Regions from separate parts of the Pontibacillus yanchengensis genome, predicted to be linked through region 3. Evidence: riboswitches for the same ligand, from Rfam matches in the RefSeq annotation. Region 3 holds a riboswitch; each other region holds the start of a gene.
What was found. A riboswitch is a leader RNA that binds a small molecule or an ion and turns the genes downstream of it on or off. The one in region 3 is predicted to bind cyclic di-GMP.
Positions count from the first base shown of each region.

Region 1: another riboswitch for cyclic di-GMP. It lies ahead of GLW08_RS22260 (diguanylate cyclase domain-containing protein); the one in region 3 lies ahead of GLW08_RS05875 (SDR family oxidoreductase).
Region 2: another riboswitch for cyclic di-GMP. It lies ahead of GLW08_RS11215 (methyl-accepting chemotaxis protein); the one in region 3 lies ahead of GLW08_RS05875 (SDR family oxidoreductase).

Region 1 covers NZ_WMEU01000003.1:440,013-444,576, reverse strand. Annotated here, with positions in the region: gene hisG (ATP phosphoribosyltransferase) at 1-44, opposite strand, end outside; gene GLW08_RS11970 (ATP phosphoribosyltransferase regulatory subunit) at 44-1,225, opposite strand; cyclic di-GMP riboswitch class I at 1,527-1,611, shown strand; gene GLW08_RS22260 (diguanylate cyclase domain-containing protein) at 1,703-2,656, shown strand; gene GLW08_RS11960 (acyl-CoA dehydrogenase family protein) at 3,469-4,564, opposite strand, start outside.
Region 2 covers NZ_WMEU01000003.1:249,759-254,322, reverse strand. Annotated here, with positions in the region: gene GLW08_RS11220 (thermonuclease family protein) at 1-2,281, shown strand, start outside; cyclic di-GMP riboswitch class I at 2,498-2,589, shown strand; gene GLW08_RS11215 (methyl-accepting chemotaxis protein) at 2,704-4,564, shown strand, end outside.
Region 3 covers NZ_WMEU01000001.1:1,217,375-1,221,938, forward strand. Annotated here, with positions in the region: gene GLW08_RS05865 (pirin family protein) at 1-195, opposite strand, end outside; gene GLW08_RS05870 (YitT family protein) at 481-1,077, shown strand; gene GLW08_RS05875 (SDR family oxidoreductase) at 1,304-2,101, opposite strand; cyclic di-GMP riboswitch class I at 2,552-2,649, opposite strand; gene GLW08_RS05880 (GDYXXLXY domain-containing protein) at 2,840-3,343, opposite strand; gene GLW08_RS05885 (DUF2157 domain-containing protein) at 3,340-4,551, opposite strand; gene GLW08_RS05890 (DUF418 domain-containing protein) at 4,541-4,564, opposite strand, start outside.

The DNA.
Region 1 (4,564 bases), on a different contig from region 3:
AAGATGCGTCCTTTTGGCATCGCAATCGTTAGCCAATCGCTCATTATTCGCCACCTCCTGTGGTTACATCGTACACCCACGTATAACGTGCTTCCATTTGCGAGCTCTCTTCTAGTTGTTCCTTATGCTGTAGGACCACATGTTGCCCCTTCGCTCTTGCGGATTGTGCTTTTTGTAATCCTTGTTGAAACGTATCGCGATTATAAAGCACTAATACGTGCTCATCCGTGTCTTCCTCCTGAGATAGTGCTTCCACTAAGCGATCTAGTCTAATAGCGAAGCCTGTTGCAGAAGCATTCGATTGGAAGGAAGGCAATAATTGATCGTAACGACCGCCATTACACAATAAAGAACCTAAATGAGGTGCATAGCCTTCGAATAAAATACCTGTATAGTAATTCATGTGGCTAATAAGATTCAAATCAAAGGAAACATAGTGACTCACGCCATATATTTCTAATAAATCGCGTAGTTGCTTTAATTCGCCAATCGCTTGATGACAAGCCCCATTTGTCGTAATATCTTCAGCCTGCGAAAGTACATCTTCTTCCCCACGTAAAGATAAAAGCTGGGTAAGACGTTTTTTATCACGATCTGAAAGCTCAACTTCTTGAAGGGCTTTTCGGAACCCAACATAGTTTTTACGAAAAAGATAACGTAAGAACATTTCAGCTGTATCGTGGTCCTCACCGAAAATCTCTGTTAATAAACCTTTCACATAACCAATATGACCTACTGTGAGTTGAAACTGTTCTAAACCAGATGCTTTAAGAGATTCTACCTGTAGCGCAATAACCTCTGCATCTGCATAGATCGAGTTTTCCCCTATGTATTCCACGCCTACTTGTTCAAACTGTGCTGGTTTGCCTCCTTCGATTTGCTGGGCACGAAACACAGGTCCATCATAGCTCAAACGCACGGGATAGCCTTGTTCCTTAAGCTGAGAAGCAGCCACTCGTGCAATAGGAGCAGTCAAATCTGGACGCAGAACCAAGGTGTGCCCTTGTTGGTCCAATAGCTTAAAGAGCTGGGTTTCATCAATCGCACTAGCTTCTCCAACTGTATCTAAATATTCAAGCATCGGTGTATCAAGGAACTGATACCCCCATGACTCAATGGTTTGCGATAATGCTTGCCTTGCTTTTCGTTTTTGATTATAGAAAAAGGGCAACGTATCCCTCATTCCTAAGGGTTTTTCAAACATAAGACGATTTGCCACAGTCATTTGCACCTCTCTTGATTAGGATAAATAGTATAAACAATTCTCAATCCTTTAACTTGCTAATATGCTACCAAAGTAAAGATAATCCGTCAACGCATGATTCTCTTAGGTAAACTCTAACATGTTTCCACTGTTTTTCCTTTTTATATGTTTCCCTATATCGCTTCAGAAAAACGCAATCCATTTTTAAGAGATACACTTTAAATGGATAATAATGAGATAAAAACATGATAAAATATCCACTATTTTTGTCGAATGACTTGGTATTTTTGAACTAGTACTTATATAATGGTATAAGACAATAATTTGATAAAGGCAAACTTATTGAAAAATAAGGACGCAAAGCTACGAGCCTAAAGGTACCTACCAATGGTGGTCGAGCTGCCGAATAAGAAGGAAGCAGGGCAGGCCTTTTTTCGGTTTGCCTTTTTCTTATGGAATCATGACACATAGAATAACTTTTTATAGAAGGTGAGATGGGTGAAGGTAGTTTGGATAAGCATTGGAGTTGTGTTAGGAGTTTTAACGCTAAAAACTGTCCAGCTTATAAAAAATAGAAGAAATGATAGGGTTCAACAGGATGATGAGTATCGCATTTATCCTCTACTAGAACATGCGAAGGATATTATCTATTATGTTGAGATTGAACCAATCCCAAGGTATCGATACCTTAGTCCTTCGATAGACACTGCACTTGGAGAACAAGTACTTGAAGAAACATTCGAGAACCCTTTCGCCATATTCGATCGCATTCACCCAGAGGATTATAACACCCTAGAACGAAAAATTAATGGCCAGATTGATTTTAACCAGCCCATTATTCAACGCTGGAAGCATAATAATGGCAACTATATTTGGTTTGAAGAACACGCTACGCCAATTTATAGAAATGAAAAACTCGTTGCCCTGCAAGGGGTTATCCGGAATATTAGTGATAAAGTAGAGCTAATGGAACGATTAGAATACCAAATATCACACGACCGCCTCACAGGCATCTACAATCGTGATTTTTTTGAAAATTATATGAAGAAATACGATCAAACGGATGACTCCGTAGCAATGGTTTTATGTGATTTGGATAATCTTAAAAAAATCAATGATACATTTGGACACAAACAAGGGGATGAATTAATTCAAAATACAGCTACGCTTCTGTCCTCCCTATCCCAATCTGACATCACTGTCTGTAGAGTAGGGGGAGATGAATTTGCCTTGCTTCTCACGAATACATCAGAAGCTGAAGTTAAGCTATTAGTCAATAAGCTCATTGACCAACTGAAACACTTCAACGAAACAACCAAGTTCCCTATCTATTTGTCATTGGGATATGCCTATCGTTCCAATTCAAGAGCTGAGATGGAAAACATGTATATGGAAGCTGACCAATGGATGTATGAACATAAAAACAATAAAGAGGAACTTCCCCTTGTCTGAGATGTATTTCGTATTTACTATGCCATAATCGCCCCATTATCTTGAAGACCTGGATTCGAGATATATTCAAAAGGTGATGGGTCCGATACTTGAAAAGTGGAAGGGGGGTTACGGTGAAACAACTCGCTTTCCTGCAGGCGAGCTGGTGAGCCTTCTCAGTCGCTTTGCTCCCTCCGGGGGTCTCACCAACCTCTTTCTCCCGTGGGAGTCTCGTAGTCCCCCTTCACCCCCAGCCGGGTAATGGCTATCGGACCCGCAGCCAAATGTTGTATGTCTCCCGAAAGGACATATAAGCCCTTATTTTTTGTGAAAACCCTCTTTGGGTAGAGCTTACGGACAAATAAAACTTTATTTTTTACAAACAGCGAACTAAATGTCCATTAGCTTTCTTTGCCACAGAATTTTTTGTTATCAACCAATTGTTAACTTACTAGGGTGTAGACCGTCAGAAGATATTCAAATACCTCAACCCCTCTAACTTCGCAATGTTTCCGTTACTCCCAATACTAGCAAAGGTGGCCGTGGAACAAGGAGACTCCCGCCGGAGAAAGAGGTAGGCAAGACCCCACAGAGCCCCGGTTTTTGGGCTCGAGGAGGCTTACCAGCTCGCCGGCAGGACGCGAGTTGTTCCACGGCCACCTTTATTCTAACTAAATCCACGGGTACATCGCTCTTTCTGTGCGATCACCAAATTTATCTCAATTTCAAGTCTTCAAGATTATGCCTCTTTTGTTGAAGAAAGATTTCTTAACATAGCAAAAGGTACGATCCCCTCGACAGGAATCGTACCTTTTGCTTTAGATTATTGCATTTTACACATTGCTTGTTGTTTTCTGCTCCACGATCATATCGTAATATGCAAGAGATTGTTGATCCCAATCTGGTTGGTCTTTTTTCCATGTGTGTTGCATGAATACTTTGGCAATGGCAAGTTTTCGTTCGCCACCAATCACAGCATCTTCCAATGCCACAACACTTTCGAATATTTTGGTCATTTTTTCAGCTATGAATTTCGCATAGTAGGTTTGTTCTTCGTCCTCCATAACAGCTATGCGGGCGGCTTGTTTTTTTAATGCATCGAGTTCGCCATAAATCAGGCCATATTCTTCTGAAAGGGAAACTGGTAGTTGATCAATCCTACCTTTTATTTCATCAATAAACATTTTATCGATGTGGTACTTCTTCATCAGACGTAAGACTTCAAGTCCCAATATATTCGCTGTGCCTTCCCACACGGTTAACACCTGAGCATCGCGTAACAAGCGAGGCGTCACAAAGTCTTCTATATAACCATTTCCTCCATGCATCTCGATGGACTCATGAGAAAAGTGAATCGCCTGCTCTGCTGTTTCTTTTTTCAATAATGCAATTAACAACCGATTGAGGGCCTGATCTTTTTCAGATGTGTTCTCTGGTTCATTCATGACATAATCAAATAAAGAAATCAATTGAAATACACTGCTTGTGTCTACTTCTTGCTTGGCTTTAAGTGTGGCTAAAGTATCTTGAATCATTGGAAAATCTTTTAGCTGATTGCGAAATGCAGAACGCTCATAAGCATAATCCCGAGCTTCTAGATAAGCACGTTGCATGATTCCGATAGAAGCAACTGCATTACATACTCTCGATAAGTTCAGCGCTTCCATCATATAATGAATCCCTTTTTGCGGTTCCCCAACCATATACGCTTCTGCCCCGTCAAAAACCACTTCAGCAGATGGGACAGCACGCACGCCAAGTTTATCTTTTAATCTACGAATCTGAATGCCATTCAGGCTATCATCTTCATTCCGCCAAGGCACTAGAAATAGACTAAGTCCTTTCGTCCCTTCTGGAGCATCTTCTGTACGAGCCAACACCATCGCGACACCACACATGCCTGCATTACTAGCAAAATATTTTTCACCA
Region 2 (4,564 bases), on a different contig from region 3:
TGCTGTTGTCCTTTTCCAAAACTATGACGAAAGTACAAGACAAGGTACAGTGGTGGACTCCATTGGTAAAGTTGGAGAAGATCCTGGTGATGGATGGACGGAGAACGCTACATCGACTAAAGATACCACGTTAGTACGTAAGGAGACAGTTCTTGCTGGTGACACAGACGTTACTGATGCTTACGATCCTACCGATGAATGGATTGCTTTACCTAAAGACACTTTTTCAAACCTTGGAAAATATGAGTCCGTACAGCCTCCTGAGCCAAAGGATGAATATACAGCTACAGTTGAGAGAGTTGTAGACGGGGATACAATTAAGATTGAATCATCCATTCTGGGAGCAGACACCGTAAGATACTTAAACATCGACACTCCTGAAACGTATCATATGGATTCATATGACTCCTCTTTGATTACAACCAATCCAAATCACTCACAAAAATATCACGGTGTACAAGCTACAGAACACCTACAAACATTACTACAACCAGGCGATGAGGTAACCCTTGATGTTAGTGAAAAAGTGACGGACGATTACGGACGTTTGCTTGCAGAAGTCATACGTACGTCTGACGGACTGAATACGAACCTAAATATGGTTGAAAAGGGCTATGCTGTAACGTATTTCATCGCCCCAATTGGCAGCGAGGAAACCTACCAAATGTACCAACAAGCTGCAAAAACTGCCCAGGCTAATAATTTTGGAATCTGGAGCGAAGAAACTCCTTTACTTGAATTACCCTTTGAATTCCGTGCACGTTACGATCAAAAAGGCTACTCAAAATATGTAGGTAATTCAGAGACAAATCAATATGTAAGACCTGCAAATTGGGAGCAAGTACCGGTGGAGAATCGTATTTTCTTCTGGACAGAACAAGAAGCTATTCAAGCCGGATATGAGCCAGCATTTGAACGTGGCAATAAGATTGCCGATGCCCGCTATGCGCCAGAAGGGTCCAACGTTGCTGTTCAAGGAACGGTCATTGCAAAAGACGACAAAAACTACTATATCCAAGACGACACCGCAGGGATTGTTGTACGTACGGACGCAGTTAATGCATCCATTGGTGATGTCATTCGAGCTTCAGGAAATACAGAGGAGTATTATGGACTCCTTCAGGTCGTAACAGATGATGTGACCATTGTAGAAGAAAACGCTCGTGAACTGGAACCTAAATTAATCGATGCTAACGACTTAGGTGAATCACTCGAAAGTCAACTCGTATCGTTACAAACCGTTTCGGTCGAGTCTGTAGATAAGTACAATGATTTTCAAGCAAACGATAAAAGTGGTTCCTTTGTAATCAATTCGGATGAAAACCTACTAGAAGTGGGCACAACCTATGACACTATTACTGGGTATGTAACATACAGCTTTGGTCAATATAAAGTAGTTCCACGTTCTGCGGATGATATTGTAAAAGACATTCCTGCCGTCTCTATTCAGGAAGCTCGAGAATCTACTATTGGGAGCCGGGTTAACATAGAAGGAATCGTAACAGCGGCTTTCCCAACTGGCGGGAAGATCAATTATTATGTACAAGACGAAACAGCAGGCATCGTCGTACGAGCGGAAGACCTTGGCGCTAATGTTGGTGACCGCATTCAGGCTAAAGCAGTAACAGAAGAATATTTTGACCTATTACAACTTCAACCTTCCGAACAAAATGCTACAATCATCGAAAAAGATGTAGGCATTCCACAAGCTAAACCCATTACATCAAACGAGTTCTCCGAAGAACTGGAAGGTCAATTGGTTAAAATAAACCTAGCGGAAGTAACGGATGTTGATGCGTTCCATAACTACACCGCCCAAGATGAACAAGGCACTTTTGTCATTGATTCCGATAATGACTTGGTTGAGATAGATAAAGTATATGAATCTATTACCGGTGTCCTTACCTATAACTACGATGAATATAAAATCATGCCCCGCTCTGCTGAAGATGTTGTTGCACTCAATCTATTCGAAGATCATTTAGACGGATCTATGACTCTAGAGAACGTAGCCACTCAACTAGTAGAACTAGAAGCAATGTTCGGTTCTGACAAAGTTGGTAAGCTTTTAGATGAGCAACTATCATCATTTATAACTACAAACGGTAACACAAGCCAGCACATCGACTCTACCGTTCACCATATTTTAAAATCTATGCAAAAGATGAATAACGATAAAGAGGAAAAAGAGATGAAGAAGATTGAACATGAGTTAGAGAAGATTATGAAGAAAGATGAGAAGAGTAATGGTAAGAAGGATAAAGGTAACAAAGCAGCATAGAAAATAGGTAAAAAAGTAAGCCTCTCAAGTATGAACTACTTGAGAGGCTTTTTTTAGGGTTATTCATCTATTCTCAGTAAAGAAAAACAAACTAAATAATTCCTATAATGATTTAATAAAATGATTCTTTATGCCGATACAAATATAGACAAAGTTTCATTCATCCGTTTCACACGAGAAGTTAGTGTAATTTTTCTTTAAATACCATCTTTCTTCATACCAAAGTGGCAAACTTAGCGAAAGATAGGGGCGCAAAGCTATGGGCCTACCGTATTGCATTGTAATACCAAGGCAGCCGTGCTCCCGAAATGGTACTAATCCATACACCGTTCTTCGGTGATTTTTTATGTATGAGAATAGAAATGGATCTAAAATGACGTGTGAGCCAGGACGGGTTTTTTATTACAGGGGGAATTCAGGAAATGAAGAAGAAGACAAACAAGAAACGGTTCAGCAAAACTCCAGGGAGCTTTTTTAATAAGACGATTCAGCGACAAATCTTACTCCCTTTTCTTATCTTAATTATGGTTGGAGGCTTAATCATCGCTGGTGTCAGCTACACATTTAGTGTTTCGCAAACTACCGATGAGCTAGTCAACAACGTAGAACAACAGATGGCAAGTTTAAATGACTCATTTGATACATATTTTCAAACACAAGAACAAGTTGTACAAAACTTAGCGAACTCTCGTAAACTACAAAACTTTGAACATTTCAAAGAAGAAATGCTTCTCAATTTTGTAGACATGGATAACATGAATGATTCCATTACCAATATTTATTATGGACAGGAAAACAACGGGGACATCGTCATGTCGGCCTCTGTCAATCTATCATCTGATTTTGACCCAAGGGAACGACCTTGGTACAAATCAGCAGTTGAACAACAAGGGGAAGTCATATGGACAGAGCCATACCGTACTGAAGGGTCTGATGAACTACTCATTAGTGCAGCCCAAACGGTCATGCAAAATGGTGAACTGCAGGGAGTCGTATCAGTGGATATTAACCTTGACTCTTTGGTATCCACTATCAATAACATCAAAATTGGTGATGCAGGATACGCAGCCATCCTAGATAAAAATGGGGTGTTTTTATCTCATCCAAATGAATCCAATATCGGCAAAAACGTTTCAGATGCCGGTTACTATAAGGACTTAATTGCTCAAAATCAAGATAACGGCATTGTAGAATATGAGCTAGAAGGCGAACAAAAAGCTATGGGGTATGCTGTGAACAAACGCTCTGACCTCATCATCATTGGATCTGTTTACAAGTCAGAATTTGCAGAAAAAGCAACACCTATTTTGATTCCAATTGGTATTAGCTTGCTAGGTGTTATCCTTCTGTCCATTCTTGCATCTACTATCATCACTAGAAGACTTACAAAACCTATTAAGAACTTGCAAGCAAAGATGAAAGAAGTAGAAGAAGGAAATCTACAAGTTACGCTCGCACAGTCAGGACATAACGAAATAAGCCAACTTTCAAGATCCGTAGATGAAATGAAAGAAAGCTTGCGCTCGCTCATTCAAAATGTAGGTGGTGCAGCCCACTCGGTATCCAGTCAGAGTGAAGAGCTTACTCAATCTGCAAATGAGGTGCGAGAAGGTAGTTTACAAATAGCGTCTACCATGACTGAGCTTTCCTCAGGTGCGGAATCCCAGGCGAATAGTTCTTCTCAGTTATCTGAAATGATGGAAGATTTCACAACAAAAATTCAACACGCTCATCAAGGTGGCATCGAGGTTGCTAACGCTTCAGAGGAAGTACTGTCTATGACAGAAGAAGGCAGTGAGATGATGAATCGCTCTGTAGAACAAATGATGACCATCGATGCCATCGTCAAAGAAGCAGCGGAAAAAGTACAAGGATTGGATAAACAGTCGCAAGAAATCACCAAGCTCGTTGAAGTCATTCGCGATATTGCTGAGCAAACAAACCTGCTATCTTTAAACGCAGCTATTGAAGCAGCTCGAGCTGGCGAACATGGAAAAGGGTTTGCAGTTGTTGCAGATGAAGTTCGTAAACTAGCAGAACAAGTATCGTCATCCGTTGGGGATATTACGACTATCGTACAAAATATCCAAAACGAGTCCAATGTCGTTGCAAACTCTCTTCAAGACGGATACAAAGAAGTCGATGAAGGCTCCAAACAAATAAAAGCCACAGGCGAATCCTTCAATCAAATCAATCAATCTGTTTCGGAAATGGTACAGCGCATTCATACGATTTCTGGTAATCTTAACGAGATCTCCGAAAACAGCACGAAAATGAATCAAT
Region 3 (4,564 bases):
AGGGTGATCAGAAAACGTGCCTCGCTTGAACCAATCCTCAGCCATTAAAATAAATGGATCAAACTCTCTCCAGCGATCTGCAGGCAAAACCCATCCTTTTTGGATAGCAGGAAAACGCTGTTCACTATACTCTACATACCAATGATCCTTTACACTTCGTTTCAAAGGTTCTTGGTTTTCATATTCTTGTGCCATGTTGATGTGTGTTCACTCCTTTAGTTACTAGGGATTAATTATTTTAACAATCAGAACAGTTTTTCATCCTACACGAATAACCTTTTTCCTACATTAGTTGTCACATCAACTATTTAAAGATAGTTGCTACACATACTAATTTACATTTGTAATTTTTACCTGTCAAAACATTCGCTTTTATTATACGAATCTATACCAATCATCTATCAAGCTATATTAAAAACTCGTATGTAAGACAATCTCCTGAATACATATAAAGTAAACATGTACGCAAAGGAGACTCTTATGAAAGCCCTTTTAAAGAAAGGCCTCATCATCTTATTTGGAAGCTCCCTTTTGGCGATTGGTATTAATTTTTTCTTAGCACCTTATCATGTATTAGATGGTGGGGTAATAGGAATTGGTTTAATCGCAAATTATTTATGGGGCATGGAAGCTGGACTAGCTATCATCATCTGTAGTATTCCGATCTTCACCCTCGCCTGGTTTCATTATCGGTATTACTTCTATAATAGTTTACATGGACTCTTGATCTCATCTCTATTTATTGATTTATTTAACGGATTAAGACTACATCACCTTGCATTAGATCCTGCACTTAGTTCCATGATTGGTGGGGTTTTTGTTGGTGGTGGTATCGGATTCATGCTTCGACATGGGACGAGCACAGGTGGGACGGACTTGCTAGCACAAATGATTGCAGATTTATTCAAAATCAATGTCGGTGCAGTCATTTTTGTCATCGATCTTGCAGTCATCTTACTAGGAGGATATCTCTTCTCCACTCAAACGCTTCTTCTCTCATCCATGACGATTTTGTGTGTAGCTGCGGTTACCATGCTCTGTACCTCGCATCCATCATTAGGTGAAGCAAAAAGCTAAAGAAATGGGTAAGCGCCCTGATAGCGACGTATGAGCTAGACTGAGCCGTAGGAGATAAAGGAAACACGGAAACATGAGTGATTCAATGTTGACTTATCGTACAGAGGCGAGGGAAGCACACTAGTCGCTGGGCGCTGGAGCTAGACACGTAAGCGCCAGAATTTATTCTTTCTTTTCAGCTAATAAAAGCCGCACTGAGTGATATCCCCCCTTGCGGCTCTTAAGATTATAATGCTTTCACATAGCCTCCATCGACCACTAACGTTTCACCGGTCACGTACGTATTGGCAAATGAAGCTAAATAAACAGCTGTCTTTGCAAATTCTTCTGGCTCACCATAACGCCCCATTGGAATCTGGGTTTCTGCTTCTGCCTTGACTTCTTCACTGGATAATCCTCTTCTTGTGGCTTGTTTTTTATCCAATTCTTCTACACGCTCTGTTCCAATTCTTCCTGGTCCAATCGTATTTACTAAAATATTATCTTTAGCGTACTCATTGGCAAGGCTTTTTGATAATCCTGCTATTCCTGTACGAAATGTGTTGGAAAGAATAAGCCCATCGATAGGTTGCTTTATGGAAGAGGAAGCTATATTCAAAATACGCCCTCCTCCTGCATCTTGCATTTGCGGAATTGCTAATCGAGATGCTCTAATAAAGCTAAGTAAGTTTAATTCAAATGCCTGCTGCCAATCTTCATCTTTGAATTGCATAAAAGAACCTGCAGGAGGTCCTCCAGCGTTATTGATTAGTACATCAACACCCCCTAGTTTATCAGAGGCCGCTTCAAACAATTCCTCTATTGCTTTTGCACTAGTTAGATCACATACATGTGTGTGTGGAGCTGATCCATCTCCGCCTACTTCTTGCTTTATTTCCTGTGCGGCTGAGAATAAATTTTCGGGATCTCGACTAGAGATGAGCACTTCCGCTCCCTCTTTTACAAATTCCGTTGCTATCGCCTTCCCTAATCCTTTACTAGCTGCTAACAAAATAACCCGCTTCCCTTGTAGTCCTAAATCCATCTAAAACCCTCCAATTGTAAAACCTAGTTTCATTGTACTGAAAACCACCTAGCAGAATCCAGTGGGACGAGGAACCTGTCCCTTCGTCCCAAAGCAAAAAAAGAGCCTTACGCATGATGCGTAAGGCCGTCTATTTTGTATAAGGGGAAAATCACTCAAAACTCAACTGCTTGTGTTCTTACAATAAACTAAAAACGTAAGGATGTACGCTAAAATAGAGGATGTCCTTCAAAAGGACAAGGTACGACGTGTCTAGGCAAGGTCTTATGTCAGAATAGAATGGTGAGGGAACTAATCATGCTAGTCTATCCCTAAAAATGGTCGTAAAAAGGAATAGATTCATGTAGGTTCGAGTAGTGCAGCTACTACTGGTCACCTCCTCCTGCATAAAAAATAACCCTGCCTTCGACTACCGAAAGTGGGTTAGATCATAAAATGCACCCGCAATCTTTCGGTAACTGGCTGGCGTAGATTCATGCGTGGCAACATGATCCGTAGCCCCTATAGCTTTGCGTCACTGATTTTCATCAGGTTTGCCTTTATCGAGATTCAACAGATGTGCTATGAACTTGACGTTGAATCTGATTATCTATATTATACATCGATAATTGTCTAGTTGGGTATCATTCATAGTTCTTATTTTTTGTATAGAAATATTTTCCTATTTTATATATTTCCAGAAATTTTATAGGTATATATAACTAAAAATGCTTTTTTATAGGCAATTCAGCTGAACACCTACTTTGCCAACATAACCTCTATTATTCTCTTCTGACCCCAAGGGGCGATAGCAATTTCAACCATCATATCACCCTGATGATTTTCATAAGTCTCACCACTATTATCTTCAACATAATATCGACCGATTCCATAGTCTATCTGAAAACCATCGTTTGCTTCAAATTCGTAACGTCCGGTCATTATCACTTCGTTCTCTTTTGCATTTTGTTTTTGTAGTGATGCTCTTTGTACCTCAAATATTCCATTGTCATTTGGAACTAAATAAACATAAACCTTATCCCCTCGTTCCAACTCTCCTTCACTCAATTGACCCTTTGGAATTGTATTTACTTCATAGTTTAATATGACATAGTCGCCATAAAACACATCACTTGGATCAACAGGTGCTGTTTGAAGTGTTACAGTTTCACCGAAATCTTCCATTACATAATAGGAAACTGCCATTGCTACTAAGTAAAACGCTTGTGCGGCCACGACCACGATAAATAACCATTTCTTCATAACCGATCACCTCTTTCCTCTGCACGACAGAAAGCTCTTCGTCTCCGTTCAAGCAAGTAACCAAGCGTAAATAGCAGCACTCCTCCAATAAAGAAGAACAACGATTTATCAAGAAAGTCCCATGCTAATTGGAAATAAGCTACAAGGGTACTCACTAAAAACGCAATTGTTCCAATGTTGATCATCTCAGCGTCCCCATCTTTATATCCTGTTAGTAACCTACCTAGTGAAAAAATATATAACATAATTAATACCAGAGCACTCTTTAAATCTGGCAATAAAAAGACAGGCACAAATAGGGCTAAATCTACCAATTCTACTGAAGAATGGGTGGTGATTTTACGATAAATAACCCATCCACCAATTACAATTAATACCAGAAGAAAGCTAACCTCTAGCTGAATATCTTGTAACACCCATCCGGATTGTAGGGTGAAAACTTGTATGATCCCAATAAGAAACGCTAAAGCTAAGGCAATACGCTTAAAAGCTTGCACAGGAAAGTCCTTCGATACAATTTCTGAAAGGCTGTATAACAATAACAAGAATGCAAATAGCCAGTAATACGATAAATCTGAAGTTAGCACGAGCACAAGGCTTTGCAAAAAAAATCCTATTCCATAAAGGGTGGAAATCCATTCCCGTTGATGTTTATAGGTAAAATAGCCTAATCCAATAAGAAAAAGCAATCCTAGACCGAGATGAAAATCGTGATACGTAAATCCTCCATAGATTTGACCAACCGTAATAATACCAAATGCCAATACTAGCATGACGGCTTCCTGACTTAAGATAAAGACCGCAATGACTGCAAGAGACCATATAAAGAACGCCGTGGCACTATAGGCCATATAATGATACATCTGACCGGTAAGAATAATTCCAGCTCCAAACGTAAGAACACCTACAACTAAAAACGTTGCTCCAATCCCTCTTGAGTGCTTTCGGTAAATGCGTTCTCCTACACCGTAAAATCCAATCATAGCCACCAAAATAATAACCATTTTTATAGCATTTGTAAGATCGGACCAATTCGAAGCTATGAAGGTTAGAAAACCCAATCCAACAAATAATCCTCCAAAGGCCATTAACAAGAAACGATGATCATGCTTAGGGTATCTGGATAAAATAGCTGTATATTGTTCAGAAGAAATAATTCCTTCTTTTACCCATTTCTTCGCTTCTTTTTGAATCTGATCATGTTTCATTGGATACTTCCTC